4 regions of the Aerococcus sp. NPDC058936 genome follow, and region 1 is predicted to be linked to each of the others. Evidence: predicted binding sites of a transcription regulator. Region 1 holds the regulator's gene; each other region holds the start of a gene.
What was found. Region 1 encodes Rex, which represses fermentation and respiration genes when NADH is low (regulators of the CRP and FNR family bind a similar motif). Its sites were predicted from a motif close to TTGTGAANTANTTCACAA; they were not measured.
Positions count from the first base shown of each region.

Region 1 (5,909 bases):
GTGGACGACGCCGTATTCTTGAAATAGAAAGTATTTTGCGGTATTTCCTCATAAAATGCCAAATAAAAAAATAAGGCAAGCCATCATAATGAATATGGCTTGCCTTATTTGTGGTTACTATAGGTTTTCTAGTTTAGTAACGGCTTCTTCCCAATCAGTCATGACTTGATTTAGCGCTTCTTCTTTTTCTTGAAGCGTTTGGTTTAGCTGATTCAATTGCTCGAAGTCATCTAAGAATTCGGGCTTGGTCATATCCAGTTGAATACCTTCAATGGTTGCCTCTAATTCGGCCATGGTCTCCTCATGCTGGGCAATTTCCCGTTGCAATTTACGCTCTTCTCGTTGCTTGTCTTTAGACATTTGGAAGGCTTGTTTGGTATCAGAAGCAGGTTCAATTACTGCTTTTTCAACTTTTTCTTGGTTACTTTCAGCTTCTAATAGGGCTAAACGTTCCTCTTCAGAGGCTTTTTTGGCTACGTAATAATCGTAGTCGCCTAGATAAAGGGTCGAACCTTCAGGGTTGATTTCTAAAACGGAAGTAGCAATTCGATTGATAAAGTACCGGTCATGGCTGACAAATAACAATGTGCCGTCGTACTCGATCAAGGCATTTTCCAAGACTTCTTTAGAATCGATGTCCAAATGGTTGGTCGGCTCATCAAGAATCAAGAAATTGTCATGTTTAAGTGCTAGTTTAGCCAATTCAAGACGGGCTTTTTCCCCACCAGAAAGGGTGGCAACGGACTTGGTCACGTCGTTTCCAGTAAATAGGAAAGATCCAAGAATGGTCCGAATATCCCGCTCCATCATCGTCGGATGTTCATCCCACAATTCGTGCAGGACATCCTTTTTCGAATTTAGATTCCCTAATTCCTGGTCATAGTAACCCATTTGTAGATGAGCGCCATAGTCGATGGTACCGCGTAGGGCAGGGATTTGTTTAATGATTGTTTTTAATAAAGTTGATTTTCCCACACCATTTGGCCCAACGATGGCAATGGCTTCTTGTTTCCGCAATTGGAAAGAAATGGGTTCAGCTAAAACATTGTCTGGACTATAACCAACCGCTAACTTATTGGCTTGTAAGACATCGTTCCCTGAAGGTTCAGCTACTGAAAACTGGATACGAGCTGATTTCTCATCGTTCAATGGCTTTTCAATCTTGGTCATTTTCTCTAACTGCCTACGACGGGATTGGGCCATCTTCGTGGTAGACGCGCGAACGATATTACGGGCTACATAGTCCTCTAATTTGGCAATCTCTTCTTGCTGTTTCTCGTAGGCCTTCATTTGCAGGGTGACACGCTGTACCCGTTCCTTCAAGTAGAAAGAGTAGTTCCCCTTGTAATAATGAATACCTTGGTGGGCCATTTCATAAGTTTCATTGGTCACAGCATCCAAGAAATACCGGTCATGGGACACGATTAATAAGGCGCCAGGGTATTTTGGTAGATAGTTCTCTAACCAAGTTAATGTCTCAATATCCAAGTGGTTAGTCGGCTCGTCGAGAATCAATAAGTCTTTCTTTTCTAGTAGGATTTTCGCTAAAGCCAGACGAGTTCGTTGGCCACCAGAAAGCGTCGAAATCTTACGGTCGTAGTCCTCATCAAAGAATTTGAAACCATGTAAGACCATCCGAATTTCTGATTCGTAACCATAAGCGTTAAAACGAATCAAGTCCTCTTGAAGTTTGTCATATCGGTTTAAGGCAGCTTCATAGGCTTCAGCATCTTGCATGAGCTCTTCGTCCGCCAAGGCTAGGGCCGCTGTTTCTGATTCTTCCAATAATTTAATAACGGGTTCAAAAACAGAAACCATTTCTTCATAAATAGTCCGGTCACCAGAAACCGCAGTGTGTTGGTCCATATAAGCAATAGTTGTCCCTTTAGTCAAGGACACTTGGCCATCATCAGGTGCTTCAATGTTGGCTAACATTTTTAATAATGTCGACTTACCGGCACCGTTGCGGCCAACTAGCGCAATTCGGCTGTTGTGTTGGATAGTCATTTGTACGTTTTCAAAAATTACTTCAACGCCATAGCGTCGAGATAGATTTGAACCTTGTAATATGATCATAATAGGCATGATCCTTTCATTTATAGTCTTAATCATTTTACCACAAAAAGATTTGAGCATTCGCTGGAAACTTTTTATAAAATATTGCATTTTTTAACATAGTTTAAAATTTAGTGAGTACGCACTCTTGTGTTAATTTCACAAACTTGGTATACTGTCTAAGAAATCATTTCAGAATAAGAAAGAGGACTGAACATGCGTAAAATACCCAAAGCAACAGCCAAAAGATTACCACTATACCATCGCTACCTGCGCGTATTCAAAAACATGGGGAAAACACGCGTTTCTTCAACAGAATTAAGTGAAGCAGTAAAAGTTGAAAGTGCAACGATTAGACGTGACTTTTCATACTTTGGGGCTTTAGGTAAACGTGGTTACGGCTACGATATCGATGCCTTATTAGAATTCTTTGGTAAGACTTTAAGCCAAGACCGTTTAACAACAGTAGCCCTTGTAGGGGTTGGTAACCTTGGTAATGCCTTATTAAACTACAACTTCAAGAAATCAAACAATATCCGTATTGGTGCAGCTTTCGATATCAACCAAGATATCATTGGAACAGTCCACAATGGGGTACCTGTTTATGACATGAAGGATTTAACAAAGCAATTGAAATTAATGGATATTGAAGTGGTCATTCTCTCGGTACCTGAAGCAGTTGCCCAAAATATGATTCCTGCATTAGAAGAAGCAGAAATTAAAGGTATCTTGAACTTTACGCCAGTGAGGTTAGATGTACCGGATAGCATCAGAGTGCAGGATGTAGACTTCACCAATGAATTACAAACATTGATCTACTTCATCTCAACAAATTCGTAATTACTTGTTAGTATATTATGCAATCATGTAAGCCTTTGACTTACTAAAATCATTTTCAACATAGGTCTCTGGTAGGCTTTCACTTTGCCTATTACGCCATCTAAGTCATGCTAGCTAAGCGCAAGTCTTGGGCATAGGTTGCAGGTATCGATTGTTAAAAACTTTATTTATGCCACACTTTGAGTTGGAAAGATTTATAGCAACGTAACCTGAGTGGCATTCTTGTTTGGCAATTTAGTTCTTGCTAATTAATGAATCAGTTGGATAAAATAGTCGCAAGATTCAAAAACTATATAAATAAACAAGCGAATAGGCCGAGATGTTTTTCTCTCGGCCTATTCTGTATGTTTTAAATCGCCTGAAAGTTTGTTAAGTTTCACATATGTGATCTAAAATGACGTTAAATACTTTGCAATTTTTATTAAAAATTGTTATTTTTCAGGTTGTTATTTAGATTTTAACTGCCGTACTATACCGATTGTTTTGAGTAAATCCATCATTTCATAGGCTGCAATACCGATGGCTAGGTATACTGCCCAATCCCAACCGGTATCTTCTACGCTACGAATGGCAAAGCTGAGCGCTAGAAAGATAAATAAGACTTTGAATAGTAATAGGAATATTACTGGTCCTTTTAATTTCAACAACTACATTCCTCTCTTCAAGATTAGTCTGACTTTGGTCAAAGTTAACCTTAGATTTCACTTACTAAAATTACCTTAATTTCCGCTTAAAATCAAGGTTTTCGACTTATAAAGGAAAATAGGTCAAAAAAAGTCAATCTTTCTCTTGCAATTCATATTTGAATGTTTTAATATAGGAAATGTAGAGGTTAGCAGTCGACTGAAGAGAGTGCTAATCTCTAAAAAACCAAGTAATTTAGCTTGGATTTGACAGATATTTTATATAAATGGAGGGACATGTAAATGATTAAACCATTAAACGGACGCGCAGTTGTGAGAGTTGAAGAGGCTAAAGAGCAAACAGTTTCAGGTATTGTGTTACCGTCAGCTGCCAAAGAAAAACAGCAAGTAGGTGTTGTTGAAGCAGTTGCTGAGAATACAGAAGATTTCACATCACAATTGAAAGAAGGCGACCGCGTTCTATTTGAAAAATATGCAGGTTCAACATTTGAATATGATGGTCAAGAATTATTAATTATTAAAGAAAGCGACATTATCGCAATTGTAGATTAGTCAATTTATCAATATTTACAGATTAATAACAGTATGAATTTTTATGAGGTGAATGAATAAATGGCAAAAGATATTAAATTTTCAGAAGATGCACGTCAATCTATGGTTCGTGGGATTGATATACTAGCTAATACGGTGAAAGTAACCTTAGGACCAAAAGGTCGTAATGTAGTTTTAGACCAAAGTTATGGTTCACCGCTAATCACTAACGATGGTGTAACTATCGCCAAAGAAATTGAATTAGAAGATAAATTTGAAGATATGGGTGCAAAACTAGTTGCTGAAGTAGCTTCAAAAACAAATGATATTGCCGGTGACGGTACAACAACTGCCACTGTTCTAACACAAGCAATTGTAACTGAAGGTATGAAAAACGTTACTGCTGGTGCTAACCCAGTAGGTGTTCGTCGAGGAATTGACAAAGCAATTCGCGTAGCCGCAGATCGTTTATCTGAAATCTCAGTTCCTGTAGATTCTAAAGGCGCAATCGCTAACGTTGCATCAATTTCATCAGGCGACAGCGAAGTTGGTGACTTAATTGCAGAAGCAATGGAAAAAGTTGGTCAAGATGGCGTCATCACAATTGAAGAATCTCAATCAATTGATACCTCTCTAGATGTCGTTGAAGGGATGCAATTTGACCGTGGTTACTTATCTCAATACATGGTAACTGACAACGACAAGATGGAAGCTGTTTTAGAAAATCCTTATATTTTATTAACAGATAAAAAGATTTCTAATATCCAAGACATTTTGCCAGTTTTAGAACAAGTTGTTCAAGAAGGCCGGGCATTACTATTGGTAGCTGACGATATTGACGGTGAAGCATTACCAACACTAGTTTTGAATAAAATTCGTGGTACTTTCAACGTTGTTGGGGTAAAAGCGCCAGCATTTGGTGACCGTCGTAAAGCAATGTTAGAAGATTTATCTATCCTAACAGGTGGTCAAGTCATTACTGAAGATCTAGGACTTGAATTAAAAGATACGACAATTGATCAATTAGGTTCTGCTAACCGCGTTGTAATCACAAAAGATGAAACAACTATTGTTGAGGGTGCGGGCGACAAAGAGCAATTAGCACAACGTGTTGCCCAAATCCGTAGTCAAATTGAAGAAACAACTTCTGAATATGACCGTGAGAAATTATTAGAACGCTTAGCTAAATTAGCCGGTGGTGTTGCAGTTGTTAAAGTTGGTGCGGCTACTGAGTCAGAATTAAAAGAACGTAAATTACGTATCGAAGACGCTTTAAATGCCACACGTGCGGCTGTTGATCAAGGTATCGTAGCTGGTGGTGGTACTGCCTTTATCAATGCTAAAGAAGCAGTTGCTGCATTAGCTGAAACATTAGCTGGTGATGAACAAACTGGTGCACAAATCGTCTTACGTGCTTTAGAAGCACCAGTACGTCAAATCGCTGAAAATGCAGGTTTAGAAGGTTCTGTAATTGTTGAGAAATTGAAAGAGCAAGCAGAAGGTGTTGGCTTTAACGCAGCAACTTCTGAATGGGTAAACATGATTGAAGAAGGTATTGTTGACCCAACAAAAGTTTCTCGCTCAGCATTGCAAAATGCAGGTTCAGTAGCTGGATTAATCCTATCTACTGAAGCAGCTGTTGCAAGCCAACCACAACCTGAACCACAAATGCCAGCAATGGATCCAAGTGCAGGTATGTATTAAAAATAAAAAACAGGGTGAGAGAGCCGACGCTAAGAGAGGAACGATGGAAGATTAGGGCAGTGGCTGACAAAGTCAGCAACAACCTAATCTGAAACGCAGACCTCTCCGGAGGCTCGAACCCGACTAGGGTGAGAG
Region 1 covers NZ_JBHYKZ010000002.1:138,148-144,056, reverse strand. Annotated here, with positions in the region: gene ACFW0C_RS02065 (HpcH/HpaI aldolase/citrate lyase family protein) at 1-27, shown strand, start outside; gene ACFW0C_RS02060 (ABC-F family ATP-binding cassette domain-containing protein) at 118-2,076, opposite strand; gene ACFW0C_RS02055 (redox-sensing transcriptional repressor Rex) at 2,272-2,895, shown strand; gene ACFW0C_RS02050 (hypothetical protein) at 3,342-3,542, opposite strand; gene ACFW0C_RS02045 (co-chaperone GroES) at 3,822-4,091, shown strand; gene groL (chaperonin GroEL) at 4,152-5,774, shown strand.

Region 2 (5,909 bases), on a different contig from region 1:
AACTACCTTGATCTTCTCTATCTTTGTGATCGGTATCGTTCTTTATGTATTAGGTATCATGGGTTAAGATGGTAGCACAATTAAATACTGAAGTTACGTTCGTCTCCAAAGCGAATGCGATGATCAACCCTATCGACCCTAAGTCAGGCTTACTGATGGTGGGCGATAAGGGTGTCGAATTTCGCGAGGAGAACGGACCAGGCTTCATTCAAATTCCATGGGTTAACATTACACGCATCCGCGTGCAAATGTTCTTCAAAGGACGTTACGTCCGCGGCTTCTACTTTGAAACCGATGAAGGCCAACTCCTGGAATTTGTTGTCGATGAAGCTAAAGATAGTCTTCGGGCAATGCGCAAGTACCTACCCCGAGAAAAATTCGTCGCACAACAAAGTAACTTAGCCAACTTATTCAAAAACCCCTTTAAACGAGGGAACAAAGACAAGGAGTAGTGACGATGCAAGAACCCATATTCTTAAAAGCCTACCTAGAAGAAAAAATCTGGGGTGGACAAAAATTACGCAGTCAATTTAATCTAGACATCCCTTCAGACCAGACGGGAGAAGCGTGGGTCATTTCAGGACATGAACATGGGCAATCTATTGTGACGTCACCTGAATCCCTTGCCGGCTTAAGTTTATCTGACTTGTACCAAAAGCACCCAGAAATCTTCTTGGGAGAAGCGGCTGACCGTTTTCCATTATTAATCAAAATTATTGATGCCAAGGAAGACTTGTCCGTCCAAGTGCACCCGGATGATGCATATGGACTAGCCCATGAAAATGACCTTGGGAAGACGGAGTGTTGGTATATTATGAACGCGGATCCAGGTGCCTACCTGATTTACGGTCACAATGCCCAAAATAAAGAACAGTTCCTAGAAATGATCGAAGAGAACGAGTGGGACCAACTGTTACGTAAGGTGCCCGTTCATGCCGGTGATTTCTTCGCCGTGCCAGCAGGGACTATCCATGCTATCGGTGGTGGCGTATTAATCCTCGAAACCCAACAAAGTTCTAACACCACCTACCGGGTTTATGACTACGGACGTAAGGACGCGAACGGTAATGAGCGCGACCTACACATCCAACAGTCAGCGGATGTCACCACTTTCCCGCACCAGGATACCCTAGCGGATGGGCACATCACTGAATTACCAGGCGGGTCTATCCAGGAATTTTGGACCAATGAATACTTCTCCGTGGCAAAATGGACAGTCGAAGATAACTTGCACATCAAATTATCCGAAAAGTATCAATTGTGTACAGTCCTTGATGGTCAAGGACAAATCACTGTTGGCGACAAGAATTGGGACGTGAAAGCAGCAGATGCCTTCATCCTACCAAGTGGCCTAGGAGAAATCACACTCACTGGGCAGTTTAGTTTGATGGTAGCAGAAGAAGCATAAATGGCTAGCGGTTGTTCAACCTGTTGAACGAATAAGAATCATAAAAATAGACCAAGGGGACATCAAAACAGATGCAACCCCTTGGTCTATTATTTTTTTAGGATGTTCTATGTAAATCGCGCGACATTCTTTATACTTTTCTGGTTACCGCATCATCTGGACTTAGTCGAGATATCTTGTCTCTTCACTATTTAGGAAGCTATACCCTAGCCCCATGATAACACCGCCACCTACTAGATTGCCCATAAATGCGAAGATCCAATTGATCAACACGGCCATTATATCCAGGTCATTACCTGAGAAGAAAGCGAGACTCATTAGCGAGAAATTCGCAATAATATGTTCTAACCCACCATAAACAAAGAGGAAAATAACGGCGGTGATAAATAGTAGGCGGCCACTATCATCTTTCATTTTCATCTGCCCCATAATAGTGATATTGACGAAGATATTTGCGAGAATCCCGTCTATGAATAAGGTCCAAATGTCTTTATCAAATTTCGCATTAATCATGGTCATGATCGCAGAATCAGCATTAAAATAGTGTGCGATACTAGAATGGCCAATGATTATACCAACAATAGCAGCCCCTAATAAGTTCATGCAAGTGCAAATAAAGATAATGGTTAATGCTTTTGACCAAGATAATTTCCGGCGATGTGCACCTGCGAAAAGGTACATCATATTTGAAGTAGCCAACTCACCGTTCAAATAAATAATCATGGCTAAACCTAACGGAAATATCAAAGCGTAGCTTATTTTACCCAAAGACGGGTAGTCTACAGCAATGGCATCCCAAACCAAGACACCAATAGCGGTTGGCAGGGTTAAGAATATACCCGCGTAAATAGCCCGCAACAAATATCGGACTTTTGACTGGTCAAAAAGGGCGTCCTTCTTGGCAACTGCACCGTCGATTTTACTCATGAAACTCGAAATATTCATATCGCTCATAGCTTGTCTCCTTGCAATATTTTTTTAATATTATGGTCAAATTTCTCATGAGGATAGCCTAGCATAAACGTGAAGCGATTATTTTAAAAACAAGATGTTAACCAGTTATAAGTTATAAAAAGAGGAGTAGTTTGATAATATTTTCACAATATCGACAAATTATGTACGCGATTGTATTAATTGGATTCGTAACATTGTGGGCACAAATGACATAAAAAATAGTGCAAAATTCTGGAAGAATAGATACTATTGAAGAAGAAAAGCAAATATTCTGGAGGGGAAATATATGAAAGATAAATCAATTTGGATCGACCACTACAAGATGGCAGGGCATGAAGAAGGTGGTTTTTTCTATCAAGTATTGAAATCAGATCAAACCATCCAACTAGAAGACCAAAAACCACGTGCGCTATATACCAGCATCTACTTTCTCCTAACAAGCAACAATCCATCAAGATTCCACCGTTTAACAGCCGATGAAGTTTGGTACTACCATTACGGCAGCCCACTAACTGTCCACATGATTACAGCAGAGGGTGACTATCAACAAGTCACCTTAGGCACAGACATTGAACATGGGCAAGTCCTACAAGCAGTCGTACCAAAGGGGACTATTTTCGGCTCAACAGTTGAAGACTCAGATAGCTATTCATTAGTTTCCTGCATGGTTAGCCCAGGCTTTGAATACGATGACTTTGAATTATTCAAACGAGCAGATTTACTCAATCAATACCCAGATTATGCGGATATTATTCACCGACTAACCCTAGCAGACTAGGCATATCTCTAGCCTTAATATATTTGTAAAAAATCCATCACAGATTCACCACAAATTTGACTGTTATTTTCATCATATCTTCAAAAGTGTCGTCTAGTATATAAGTATACCCAACAAACAACCAAACTTTTTTCTTCATAAATCTTTCTCCTCCCAAAAACGAAAGATGACAAGTAGACCAGTCGTCCTCCCAACGGCTGGTTTTTTATTGTTGTTTGAAAAAATGGTTTAAACTTTTATAATTTTAAAGTCATAGAAACAACACAATTTTCGACGAAATCTTCACAATATCTTCAAAGCTATCGCCTATTATATAAGCATACCCAATAAAGAAACCAAACTTTTCTTCATAAATCTTTCTCCTCCCAAAATGAAAGATGACAAAAAACCAGCTGACTCCCAACAGCTGGTTTTTTAATGCCTAAATATAGTTTAAGCGTTCCTTAGTGCCCCTTCTTTTCGTAGTATATCCCCCAAATCAAGTTCAGTATAAATAAGACTAAAAATATACGGTTGTATTTGTAGGATTCTTGGAAGATAAAGGTGACCAAAGCAAATATGACGAGTAATAGAATGGTTATATTTCTAGGGATTAAGACTTTTTTCATATGAACACCTATCTGTTGTTGGCGAGTTATCTATTTTATAGAGAAACTTTATAAGTATTTAGCAGTTGTACTTAGATGGTTAATCCATTATTCAAAAATACGAACCGTGGACACTCTTTAAACTTTCCCATCTATCCGATCCAATAGGTACGAGATATTGTCTTTACTAATTTGGTCCTAGCAGAATTACTATATACTTTTGTAATTGTGTTTTGGCCAATTAGAACTTCTGTACCTCTAGGAGATGTTGCGATAATATTTTGCATATTGACTGTTGGATAAACATAAGCTTCGGGTGACTTCATCAAAGAAATTATATCATAAAGTCCAATGGCTGCTTTTATCTGCCAACCAGGGATTAAATTGAGCAGGTTTGTAATTCCATAAATTTGATGTTTGTATATTGTGCTCCATAGCTACCACCTCCTAACTGTTCTATAGAAAAATGATAATCAAACGATTACCGACTCGTATCTTCGTAAATTAGCATACCTAAATACTGATGAAAGTGCTGTCACATTCATGTTACATCGGGTGGGGAACGTTGATAAATAAGTGGTTTATAATGATGTTTCATGGAAATTTTATACTAATAAAATTCTTAGATTAGAAAAACAGCTTTAGCAATTCGTAACTTATTCATCACAAAATCAACACAATTTTGATTGATATTTTCATAATTTCTTCAAAGGTATCGCTTATTATATAAGCATACCCAATAAAGAAACCAAACTTTTCTTCATAAATCTTTCTCCTCCCAAAACGAAAGATTACAAAAAACCAGCTGACTCCCAACAGCTGGTTTTTTAATGACCATATTTGAAAATAGACATAGAAATATTTTTGGCAATACATACCATTTTATAGACCATAGTTGAATAAGCTTAAGCAAAGACTACATTTTATATTCAATAATCTTGAAAATCCTTATTTATTGATTATTATTTAATGAGAAATTCCAAGTCATGAGATCTGTAATATCAAAGCTAAGGCTGACGCTTTCCTAGCATGCCTTAGCAGTAAAAAGGAGGGATGGCCCACAACAATCTGTTTGGCGTGTACGCCTTACAGATTGTGTCGCCAGACAAGTCTTCAGACCGAGACTGAAGACGGTCCTACTGCTTTTTAAGGCAATGATAGGAAAAAGCAAAAGCCGAAGGCTTACTAATTTACTACATAATGTATAAATACTGCTACCTTTTTCTCGTGATAAAGTTGAAATGTCTACCAGGTGTTTTGTCTAAGCGGTATGAAAAACCATCAACCATTGCTAAAGTATCTTGGTCAGATACTGTAATATTGTTTTCCAAGACACCAACACGTTTTAATTGCTCTGCAACCGTTGCTTGATTATCCACTAAATACTTCCCGCGACCATCATCCCATTGGATAAAGTCATCCGCATAACCAAGGGCCTTAAATTGGTCCGCCACATCTTGGTCAACTTCAAAAGATTTCTGTGCAATCGAAGGACCAAGAATAACCTTGATGTTACCCATGTAAATATCTGGGTTTTCATTTTTGATTTGTGCAAAAGTGGCTGATACGATATCTTGAACAGTCCCTTTCCAGCCTGAATGGATGGCACCAATTAAACCAGTATCATAGTCATAAAAAATTACAGGCACACAATCTGCCGTAAAGACGCCAACAACCACATCGCTTTCGTAAGTGTACAAGGCGTCCACATCATCCACCGCATCTTCAGTCGACAGACTACCGCGTCCCTGGTCCCCAGCTTTGACATGGTAAGCTTTTTTGGAATGGGTCTGGTTAGCGAAAACGAACTGGTCGGCGTCAACCTGTAATGCCTCCGCTAAAGTTTGTCGATTAGCGATAATCAGCGATGCATCTTCCCCAGTATGTAGGGCTAAATTGCCGTTAAGGGCTTGCTTGGTGTCTTTTAAAGTCGTACCAGCAATTAAATTTTCTGGTGTGTCATAGAATTGGATCGTCATAAGGTTCATCCTTTCTGCTTTCAGTTACGCTTATTATAGCAAACAAGCGCTCTGACTAATAAAGTCCCGAAAAAACTGTTAAAATATAGGGAAATAAGAAAATGACCGATAAGGAGATAATTGTATGACAACCAGCTTGAAAAAAGGGGACCAATTGCATGGTTTCACCCTTGTAGACAGTCAATTTATTCAAGATGCTAACG
Region 2 covers NZ_JBHYKZ010000003.1:153,187-159,095, reverse strand. Annotated here, with positions in the region: gene ACFW0C_RS03635 (PTS system mannose/fructose/sorbose family transporter subunit IID) at 1-67, shown strand, start outside; gene ACFW0C_RS03630 (DUF956 family protein) at 69-452, shown strand; gene manA (mannose-6-phosphate isomerase, class I) at 458-1,408, shown strand; gene ACFW0C_RS03620 (formate/nitrite transporter family protein) at 1,571-2,362, opposite strand; gene ACFW0C_RS03615 (cupin domain-containing protein) at 2,649-3,140, shown strand; gene pgeF (peptidoglycan editing factor PgeF) at 4,942-5,706, opposite strand; gene ACFW0C_RS03605 (insulinase family protein) at 5,831-5,909, shown strand, end outside.
Region 2: ACFW0C_RS03620 (formate/nitrite transporter family protein) is a predicted target of Rex. The motif match lies at 2,494-2,511, and genes of this name have one in related genera.

Region 3 (5,909 bases), on a different contig from region 1:
TATGCCCCACCAAATAATCGGGGACCGAATAAGCATTGGTTTCATACTGGATAATACTATATTTATTGACGCGGCATTGAACCATTTCGGCTAATTCAAAGGGCGGACGGTACGGTAACCAATGGGATGACCTTCTTCAGCGAGAAGCTCATGCACAGCGATCGCGGTTAATGCTTGTTTATGCGGGCCTAACCGTTTATTCTTTTTCAATTCTTGTTGATATAATTCTTTCATCCGTGCTTCTACTGCAGGAGTATACGCCCGTGCTCTTCGCTTGGAACTTGTCATACGACCGAGTTAAAACAAGCTGTTCGGTTGCTTCTTCCACTTCTTGTTCACTCTTACTGGAATTCAAAGCGTTAATGCCTTTCTTATATCGATCACAAATGGCCTTCACCGTCTTGCGATAGATTCCTAACTCTCTTGCGATATGCCGATAGGACTCACCTTGGCGATATCTTGAGATAACATCAAATTGTTTCATTCTCCTAATCACTCCTTCTGCCTCCATCCATTTAATCATGTATGGTAAGCATAAAAATAAGTGGCCCCATTTTCAACGGCAACTTGCTGAATAATGGACCACTTTTAGAATACAACAAACAATGTGTATTACGATGAAGTAGAACAGTTGATAAAAAACAAACGTCGGCTGAGTTTGAATAGAAAAAATCGGTTATTACATTTTTTGTAATAACCGATTTTTTTAATACAATCGTTTCTCTGTTCCGTCCAATTCAACATACATTGAAGCATCCTGAACGGTCTCCACAATACCATGATAATTATCATTTTGATCTTGCGCACCAATATACAAGATATAAATAAGTTTATTCCCAGGTGAGAACCACATAGGTTCAATAAAACGACGTTGTGCTTGAAGGTCTTCAGATAAGCGTTTAACCTTTGGCCAAACTCTAGCTGGGTGACAATATTCTAAGTCACGTCCAATTTCTAAAGGTGATCTTTGGAAGAACATCTCGTCATAAGGACCGATATTATTAAAGTATTTAAACTTATGATCGCCGTCAACGTAAGTAATCTCAAAGGGCATTGAATCCAAAATGAGTCTCACTTGCTTTAAACTTAAATATCCTTCGCCGATACTAATCAATTGCTCACTAGAAAAATCCTTTGGATCATTGACTACTGTCTCATTGCTTACAGACCAGTTGAATTCCAACTGTCCTTTACCAAATTGAAGTACTTGTGATTCTGCTTGAAACTGATGTTTGTGATTAACCTGAGTTAAATTAGCTGGATCCTTAAGTGTTAAATCAACCTTACTTTGAGGGAGTAAATTACGCCATTTATCCGTTTGAATATCTAAGATAGGTTGGATGTTTTGTATTATTTCAACGAACCCTTGATATAGCCCGGATTCATTAAAGAGTGCTTTATACGAAATATATAAAAATTCTGATTCATGTTCAAACCAAAAGCTTTCTTCAGTTAATGTGTTATCTTTGAAAGCTTGAACAATGGGTTCTAATGTATCCCAGACTGCTTCTGGATAGACATCTTCTACCCTAGCACCGATGTTTTCAGCGTGTCGTGGTAATATTGATGACTCCTTCTTGTGATTGAAGTATTGTACGATATCATTTTGATCAACAAAAGTAACTTTCACTGGGATGTAATCAAAGATGACTTTGATTTGTTCTAAGCTCAAGTAACCATCACCAATCGAAAGAGGCACTGTTGGGTTCATGATTTGGTTACTGCTTGAGTCAAGCGTCTCATCTGGTTCCCAAAGAACGGTAAATTGACCGCCATTAACGGTAATTTTTCGTGTTTCGATTGTTTTACTTTCCACTGTATTCATTGTTTTTTGAACTGACTTAGTTGGTGTAGGTACTTCTTGAATTGTTAATTCTTCAGCTTTTTTCGTATCTTCTTCGAGTAAGTCTGCCAGGTTTTCTGGTTCCCAAGTTTCGCGAGGAGGAATAATTGCATAGCCGTAATTATCGCTTTGCAGGGCGATGTTGTACCAATCCAATTGATTGAAACTTTCAAGTAAGATATTAATTAATATAGCTTCTTCTTTAAAAATCATTTCATTGAATTCAAATTGGAAAGCTTCATACGTATCTCTTACTTTTGAAAATTTAATATCGGGAAATTTTTCCATGGCTTTATAGGCGCGTTTGAATAAGTCACGGATCTCATCATCTTTTGCCCACATAACTTTTGGTGGAGCGTCGTGGCCGTAACTTTCCATAACCGGGAAGAATAAATGTTCTTTCCGGTTGTAATGGTTATCAAATTGCCCGATGATATCATATTGACGTTTAAGTCCTTTAATCATTCCATCAGACAATTCTTCAACCGGCATTTCTTCAAAGGTATCCAGAATATTGTTAATCCGTAGCAGGGCAGATCGTAACGCCATATTCTCTTCTTTGAATACTGTTACGGGGTGTCCGGGGTGATCAGCATCGGGGGCTTTACCATCTTCAATCGTACCTTTGAACAGATTCGCGTGAACATTACATAGCTTAAGAACATCTTGAAACGTAATCACACTATCCCCATACATTAATTGATGCTCCATCATGGAGATTTCAATGGCACTCACACCCGTGAAATGCTCATTAAATTCATCCTGAACTGATTCAGGATTTGCTCCATGATGCAGTTTAAGAAGAATACCTTCTAATATATCTATGCGATTGTCTGTATTATTACTCATTCACGTCACCTCCGATGACAGTATAGCCGTTCCATTGTAGTTCATTCACTAATTGTTCCAAAGGAAGGTTGATTAATTTGCAGCCTTGTTTTAGTGTGACAACTTTTCCAACCGATTGTCTCATGGCTGGATTAGCTAAAGGTTTAAAGCCTAAATCGACAAGAATGTCGAGAAGTTCAGGGTGTGAATCAAGGACTTGTTTCACAGGTCTATTAAGGTCTACTTGATTTTCCATTTTCTTACCCCTTATAAAATTCGATTGATATTAAATCTATTTATGTATAAACTAAACGTACTATATTACATAATACTAGCGAACAAAAACTTCATAAGCAATATTCATAAAATAAATATATTATTTAAACGAAAGGAACATCTTTTATGAATGAAGAATTTGGTATTCTATTCAAAAACGAAGCATTAAAGTACGAAGAAGAGTTACTAGAGCAATTAACAGGAGTCATCGATCCAGAGTTAGGCATAGATATTGCGAACTTAGGCCTAATATATGAAGTAGATATGGATGAAGCAGGGAAGGTTGAAGTCATAATGACTTTAACAACTGCCGGTTGTCCCTTAGCAGACTTCATTGATAGTGACGTGAGATATCAATTAGCTAACTTTGATAAAATTACTGAAATCGATATAAAAGTTGTCTTTAAACCGCATTGGGATTTATCTCGCATCTCAAGCTTTGCTCGTATTGCTTTAGGTATTCCGAGTGATTTTATTCCGAATTAAATTAATATTTAAAAGTCCTGTCTAACGATGGGGCTATTTTTGTACAATGTTCTAAAATTCACATAAATAATTGTTATATCCTATTGCTTATTGTTATATCCTATTGCTTTAGGTATAAAAATAGTTTATCATATGTGTAATTAATCACAAGTTTAGATGTTTGCTTCGAATTTATATGGGGGGGATACCATGGAAAAATTAAAAAACGAAAAAATGAATGTTAATCCTTGGGAAGGTTTTACAGGGACTAAATGGCAAGAGTCAATTGATGTTAGAGATTTTATTCAAGAGAATTATACTTTATACGAAGGTGATGATTCATTCTTAGAAGGTGCAACGATTGAAACTTTCCAATTATGGGATCAAGTAATGGAACTAACAAAAGCAGAACGTGATGCTGGTGGCATTCTAGATATGGATACTAAAGTTGTATCAACAATTACGTCACATGATGCGGGTTACCTGAACAAAGACGTTGAAAAAGTTGTGGGTGTTCAAACTGACAAACCTTTCAAACGTAGTTTACAACCATTCGGTGGAATCCGCATGTCTGTTCTATCTGCAGAAGCATATGGCTACAAGATTGATCCAGAAATTGAACATATCTTTACAGAGTACCGCAAAACTCATAACCAAGGTGTATTTGATGTATACACACCTGAGATGCGTGCTGCTCGTCGTTCAGGAGTAATTACAGGACTTCCAGATGCTTACGGTCGTGGACGTATTATCGGAGATTACCGTCGTGTTGCATTATACGGAGTAAACCGTTTAATGGAAGAGAAACAAAAAGACTTCGCAAATATTGGTAACGGACAAATGAACGAAGAAGTTATGCGTCTACGTGAAGAAGTTAGTGAACAATACCGTGCCTTACAAGATTTAATTGAATTAGGTAATATTTACGGCTTTGATTTAACTCGTCCAGCTGAAACAGCGCAAGAAGCATTCCAATGGTTATACTTAGGATACTTAGCGGCAATTAAAGATCAAAATGGGGCAGCAATGTCATTAGGTCGTACATCTACATTCCTAGATATCTATATTGAACGTGATCTTGCTACAGGTGTGCTTTCAGAAAAAGATGCGCAAGAATTAGTTGACCATTTCGTTATGAAATTACGTCTAGTTAAATTCTCACGTACACCTGATTACAACCAATTATTCTCAGGAGATCCAACTTGGGTCACTGAAGCAATCGGTGGTGTTGGGATAGATGGACGTCCACTAGTAACTAAAAACTCATTTAGATTCTTACATACATTATCAAACTTAGGACCAGCACCAGAACCAAACTTAACTGTGTTATGGTCACCAAGCTTACCAACTCATTTCAAACGATTTGTTGCGAAGATGTCTATTGACACATCAGCCATTCAATATGAAAATGACGACATTATGCGTCCAGTTTACGGTGATGACTATGCCATCGCATGTTGTGTGTCAGCGATGGAAGTTGGTAAACAAATGCAATTCTTCGGTGCGCGCGCGAACTTAGCAAAAGCATTATTATATGCAATCAACGGTGGTGTCGACGAAATGTCGAAAGCACAAGTTGGACCAAGCTATCGAGCAATTACTTCAGAATACTTAGAATATGATGAAGTGATGGAACGTTATGATGACATGTTAGAATGGTTAGCAGGATTGTATATCAATTCATTAAACGTTATCCACTACATGCACGATAAATACAGCTATGAAAGTATTGAAATGGCTTTACATGATACAAATGTAAAACGTACGATGGCTACAGGTATTGCTGGATTCTCAGTTGCAATTGATGCTTTATCAGCAATCAAATATGCAAAAGTTAAAACAATCCGTGATGAAAATGGTCTAGTTGTCGATTATGAAATCGAAGGTGAATTCCCACAATACGGTAATAACGATAAACGTGCCGATGAGATCGGTGTTGATTTACTTAAAGCATTCATGACTAAAGTTAAGAAACATCCAACATACCGTGATGCTATCCATACAACATCAATCTTAACTATTACATCAAACGTTGTTTACGGTAAGAAAACTGGTAACACGCCAGACGGTCGTCGTGAAGGAGAGCCATTTGCTCCTGGAGCGAACCCGATGCACGGACGTGATACTCATGGGGCGTTAGCAAGTTTACTTTCAGTTGCTAAGATGCCTTACGAATATGCTTTAGATGGAATTTCAAATACATTCTCAATCATTCCAAAAGCATTAGGTAAAGATGAAGAAATTCAAAAAGATAACTTAGTGAATATGTTAGACGGATATATTAAAGAAGGTGGACACCACTTAAACGTTAACGTGTTTAACCGTGAAACGTTATTAGATGCGATGGATCACCCAGAAGAATATCCACAATTAACTATCCGTGTATCTGGTTATGCTGTAAACTTCATCAAATTAACTAGAGAGCAACAAATGGATGTTATTAACCGTACAATGCACAGTTCAATGTAATCACTTAAGTTTTAGATATCTTGTTGAA
Region 3 covers NZ_JBHYKZ010000001.1:30,815-36,723, forward strand. Annotated here, with positions in the region: partial or broken gene ACFW0C_RS00175 (hypothetical protein) at 1-106, opposite strand, end outside; gene ACFW0C_RS00180 (helix-turn-helix domain-containing protein) at 197-496, opposite strand; gene ACFW0C_RS00185 (DUF438 domain-containing protein) at 707-2,692, opposite strand; gene ACFW0C_RS00190 (DUF1858 domain-containing protein) at 2,685-2,927, opposite strand; gene ACFW0C_RS00195 (metal-sulfur cluster assembly factor) at 3,074-3,433, shown strand; gene pflB (formate C-acetyltransferase) at 3,623-5,881, shown strand.
Region 3: pflB (formate C-acetyltransferase) is a predicted target of Rex. The motif match lies at 3,566-3,583, and genes of this name have one in related genera.

Region 4 (5,909 bases), on a different contig from region 1:
CGCCTTGCGGATACCTTCAAATAGGGCTAGTTCACCAGTAAATTCCATCGGTGCAATCATCCGGATGATTTGTTCGTTTCCCAACTCTGATAATCTAAAGATCTTTACTTTACCAGTTAATACAAAGAGAAAATAGTGGGCTTCTGTATTGGTTGCGTAGACCACTTCATTTCGTTTGTACAAGCGTTTAGTAAAATAAGGGACAATTTGTTCTAGCGTTTGACAATCCAGCTCTTTGAATAGGTCAAATTGTCTTAGATCATTGATTTTATCCTGGGCTAACATATTTTCACCTCATTGTTATTTACTTTCTACTTGTTTAGCTAAAGCTTTGGCAAAAGCAACCGCATCGCCGACATACCCGACATCTGATTCTTTAAAGATAGCGGCTTTAGGGTCCTTATTTACAGAAAATACAAATTTTGCCTGATTCATCCCGACAGTATATTGGATGGCGCCTGCAATCCCGAAATTCAAGAGTAATTGCGGTTGGATAGTGACCCCACTTTGACCAATTTGCTCGTCATGTGTGTACCAGCCGTTCTCTGCTAGGGGACGGGTAGCACCAACTTTTGCGCCAAGTAGGTCGGCTACTTTTTCAGTATAGACTAAATTGTCTTGCATCTTCATCCCGCGGCCAACAGCAACAACCTTATCTGCCTCAGTGATTTGATTCGTTTGTGGTTGACCTGGAATTCGTTCCAAGACTTGGTAGGTATAAGGCCGTTCTAAGGCAATCGTTAGGTCTATAATAGCACCTTGACGGGTATTGTCAAAGGGGAGAGTGTTAAAGACATTTGGCCGGACTGTGGCCATTTGTGGACGACGGGTTGGTGTTAGAATTGTACACATCAAGTTGTCCCCGTATGAGGGTTTAATCTGTAGCAACTGCCCCTTATCATTGATAGATAGGTCGAGGCAGTCTGCGGTTAAACCAGTTTGCAGGGCACCTTGTAGTCTTGGCGCTAAAGCTCTCCCTTTAAGAGTGGCTGCGAATAAAATAATATTTGGTTGGTAGTCGTCAGCTAATTGCTTGATAGCTGTTTTTGATAATACAGGGTCAAAGTCAGCGAATAAGTCATTTTTCACAACTAACACCTGGTCAGCGCCGTGGCCAATAAGACTTGCTGCGTGATTAGTTTGACTTGTTTCTAAGAGGATGGCTGTTACACTATCTTGGCTATTTTGACTCATTTCATGGGCTTTACCCAATAATTCTAGCGTTGAAGGGTGGATGGTTTCTTCTGAAATTTCAGCAACCACCCATATACCTGATGATTTTCCTTGATTCATGGACTTACCTCCTTAGATGATATGTTTGTCTGACAAAATGGCTAACAATGCTTCGGCCGCTTCCGTCGGCGACCCTTCAAGCATGGTCATTTGACGGACTGATTCTTCCGGCACAAAGCTTTCAGTCACAATAGTAGGGGACCCTTTGATACCGATTCTATCGAGGTCACAATGTAGGTCACCCTCGTTCCATACCGTAATCTCTTTTTGCATAGATTGTTTAATCAAAAGAGGCGATTGATACCGCGGTTTATTGATTTCATCACCAACACTCATAACTAAGGGGTAAGAAACACGGATGATTTCTTGGTCCACTTCCAAATACCTATTGACATCAATGGTTTGATTAACTGAATCAAGGTCGACTATACCAGATGCGTTGGTGATTTGTGGTAGATCCAACTCTTCAGCAATTAATGGGCCAACTTGTCCCGTATCCGCATCAATTGCCTTTAAACCTGTCAAAATAAGATCCACGTTCCCAATCTTGCGTACAGCTTGAGCTAGGGTATAAGCAGTTGCTAAGGTATCTGACCCAGCAAAGGCACGTGAAGATAGTAGATAAGCCTCGTCACAACCCATGGCTAGGGCTTCATGCAAGCTCAATTTAAAAGAATCAGGGCCCATGCTGACAACAGATACTGTACCACCAAATTTTTCTTTTAACTGAACAGCAGTCTCAATGGCATGTTCATCAAAGGGGTTAATACGGCCGCGAACACCACTCCGAATAAGGTTATTCGTTTCTGGGTCAATTTTAACGTGGTTAGTGATAGGGATTTCTTTTATAAATACGACGATTTTCATAGCGTAAATTCCTCTCTAGATTCAAATAAGACTGAATTTGCGATGTCTAATTGGAGTTTTTCATACGCACCTTCAGCATATTGTAAGGCCTTAGCGTCACGCCATAAGTGCTCAACTGGATATTCTTTGGAGTAACCATAAGCCCCAAAAATCTGCATAGCGTGGTTAGCTGCTTTCAAGGCTTGGTCTGAGCCAAATAATTTAGCGGTTGTTGTCTCCATCTTATGGTCAACTTCTTGATCTCTTAACCAGGCAGCTTGGTAGATGATTAGTTTTGTTGCATGTAAGCCCATGGCAATATCAGAGATTCTAAATTTAATCCCATCAAGGTGAGACATCTTACCACCAAATAGTTCACGCTCTTGAATATAGTTGATAGAAGCTTTCAAGGCGGCATCTTGAATACCAGCCGCTAGTGCACCCATTAAAAACCGGGCTGTATAGTGGGCATTGTGTCCAATTTCCATCCCTTGGTCAATAGGACCTAAGCGGTCAATATCCGGTACAAGGGCATCTGATAAGTAAATATCACCGACTGGACATCCGCGCATCCCCACAAAGTCTTCAACACGACCGTTTTCAAAACCAGGATTTTGATTATCTAAGATAAAGACAGTCCGGCTATGTTCAGTATCTTTTTCAGGACTGGTAATTGCTAAAATAAGGTACATAGAAGCGGCTTTAACTCCGTTGGTTAAGAAAGCCTTATTCCCGTTCAACAACCAACCATCTGGAGTCTGAACAGCTGTTGTTTGTTGGGTAGAAGCATCAGATCCACTAGCTGGCTCAGTTTGTCCAAAGGTAAATAACTCCCGATTAGCCCTAGGTAACCAACGGGCCTTGATCTCTTCACTACCATAAACGACAAGCTGGTCGATTGCTTTCCAGTGGGCTTCAAGGGTAAAGGCAACACCGGGGTTAACTTTTGCTAGTTCAGCAATCACCATAGTCTGCGTTACAAAGTCGTAGCCAGCGCCACCATAAGCCTCAGGGACAGCAATCCCTACAATCCCAACATCCGCCATTTTATCTGTTAGGTCTTGTTGGTAGCCTTCCTTTTCAATCTCTTCGTATCTTGGGGCAATTTCTTTTTCCGCAAACTTTTGAATCATCTTACGGAGTAGTTCTTGTTCATCAGTGAATTTAAAATCCATGTATTTTCACCACTTTCAGTATATTGTGTACTATTTCACCACCCAAGTATACGCTAGTCAGATTGTCGTTTTCCTTGACTAATATCAAACTTTTGACGAAAAAAGATTAAAATTAAAGTGCTTACATAGGTTTGTAGAACCGCAAATATATCTTATAAGTTTAAGTGAAGAGCGTCACAAAAAAAATCTAACTTAACAATCGCCTAAATCGCTAAGTTAGATGTCTCTTAAAATATAAAAAAGTATGATACGACGACAAATAGAATGGAAAATAAGGTACCGATTAAATAGTATTCGGCGAATCCTTGGTTCTCCTCAATCAGTTTGAAGCGGGCAATAGACTTTGCAGTATAGATTAAGCCGATGGAAGATAGGGCATTTAATGACAGGAATATAGCTGATAAAATTCGTTCTAAATTCCCAATCATAGCGCCTGCACCAGGAACAGTGACTATTTCAGTTTGGTCAACTTTATCGTCGGTGTAATTTTGATATTGATTGAAAAGCACTTTAAAGGTAACGTTCGCGGGTTTGGTTATTAATACCGTCAGTAAGGTCCATTTCAAGACCAATGTAGGTAAGGATACGGAGACGTCACGGGATGCCGGAAAAACAACCTGACTTAAGACGACAATCAATGAAATGTGTAGCAATTGATCAACCAGATAAATATAAGGAATCGGTTCTGCCTGGAATATCCACTTCCGCTGTAGGGTCACCTTCAGTAAATCAATTATGATATGTCCTAGCCATACAGCTGAAAATAAGAGAATCATATCCGACTGCCAAGTGAGTATCCATGATATAAACAAAAGTAATCCATGGATAGCTAGGTGTCTAGCAAGAGCGGCGTGACTCTTTCTCTTGGCTTCTGACAGTTTCTCACTTTGAAAATGGTAATCACCTAGAAAGTGAGCAATTAATAATACGAGTGTGATGGCATTATGAATCAGTATCATCGACCTCCTGAATGAAACGTGCCAGCTGTTCTTTTCCAGCTAGATAGATTTTAATATTGGCTGAATTTAGTCGTTTACTTAAAGCTGAGGGAGATAATTCTAATTTTTTAGCAAGTGCTTTTTGATTAAACGATTGCTGGTAAATCCCCGTCTCTAAAAGTCCATTGAAGACATATAGCTGGGTTTTAGTCCAACTTGACCGGATAGTATCCGTCAGTAAGAGCAGGGTATTGATGGTGTCGTCTTTTCTCTCTAGACCAAAAAAGGCTTGACGTAAATTACCGCTGTAATCGTGTTGCTTGACTGATTCAATGGCGCTTCTAGCGTGCCAGTATGCGGGGCCATCTGCGCCTATACTGACTTCAGGATCAATCTCTGTGGCTATTGACCCGTAACCAATCCCAAAGCGAATGGGGTGGGGAATGAGTCGTTGGATGTCATCTATCATTTGAAACACTTGGTAATGAGGTTTAATCAACACTTGAAATTCATCACCTAAGGTTATCGTTAATTTTGACGCGATGATGTCACCGTAGTTTTGGTTAATTGTAGCAAAACTTTCTAATAAGTTTTCTTGTAAGTTTTCTCGGTCAGCTGATTTTTTTGAATCAATTAAGTCACCGATAATCGCTATATAGTTCTTAGACATGAGGCACCTCCTTGATGTCCATTATAACGGAAATTACCTTTAATTGCCACTATAACGGAAATTAAAATGGTTAAAAATATCCCTTATTTAGGAAATTTATAAAAATTGCCCTTATTTCCGGCATACTTCGCAATGTATACACTACATCACGCCTGTTCGAAAATTGATGTGTTTCATTTTTAGACCACTAATGACCGATATTCGATCATTTATCATAAAATCCTGAGTGCTATACTACGAGACAAGCTATTAGAGACCTATTGTTAACAAATGAAAGCAAATCTTGATAAATGATTGGAGGAATATGTATGTTAAAAAAAACTAAGCATACCTAACAGCCGCCTTAGTAATCTATCCCATCATTGCTTACAGTTTTGGCGTATCCTATATTTCATTATTTAAATCCATCTCTGACTTGAGTTTTATCGCATTCATTACAGGCGGTTCAAGTGTTGTATTACCATCACTTAGCGACTGTTTAGAAGAAAATAAAGTACCAAAAGTAATCTCATCAGGCGTAACGTGCCTAGGCTACACACTAAATCTAGGCGGTGCAGCTATCTATGTATCTTTAGCCATTTCCTTTATAATGAACATATATGATGCTTCATTAACGATTTCTGATTTTGTCGTTTTAGTAGTATTTCTTACTTTTATTACCAAAATAAACGCTACAGTACCATCAGGGGCCATTGTCGTGCTTCTTGCTACTGCGAATCAATGGATACCATCTGAAGCAGTTGCCTTACTGGTATCCATTGATTTCTTCGCTAATGCAAGTAGAACAGCCTTAAATGTGGTTGGAAATGCTTTAGCAGCGACTATTATTGCCAAAACAGAAGACGCACAATTGCCAGAATTCACTAAAATTAAAAAGAAAGAAGGCGCAACAATTTGACCGATAAGAAAGTATATATCATCCACGAAAACGATGATTGGACAAAACATTTAACTAAACGACTTGACCAACTGTCTATTCCTTATGACACTTGGTTTCTAGACACAGGGATAGTGGATATTCAAGAAACACCACCAGCAGGCGTTTTC
Region 4 covers NZ_JBHYKZ010000008.1:56,828-62,736, forward strand. Annotated here, with positions in the region: gene ACFW0C_RS07385 (Crp/Fnr family transcriptional regulator) at 1-285, opposite strand, end outside; gene ACFW0C_RS07390 (electron transfer flavoprotein subunit alpha/FixB family protein) at 301-1,293, opposite strand; gene ACFW0C_RS07395 (electron transfer flavoprotein subunit beta/FixA family protein) at 1,306-2,100, opposite strand; gene ACFW0C_RS07400 (acyl-CoA dehydrogenase family protein) at 2,097-3,254, opposite strand; gene ACFW0C_RS07405 (DUF3307 domain-containing protein) at 3,482-4,213, opposite strand; gene ACFW0C_RS07410 (SatD family protein) at 4,197-4,862, opposite strand; gene ACFW0C_RS07415 (dicarboxylate/amino acid:cation symporter) at 5,212-5,760, shown strand; gene ACFW0C_RS07420 (RimK family alpha-L-glutamate ligase) at 5,757-5,909, shown strand, end outside.
Region 4: ACFW0C_RS07400 (acyl-CoA dehydrogenase family protein) is a predicted target of Rex. The motif match lies at 3,278-3,295, and genes of this name have one in related genera.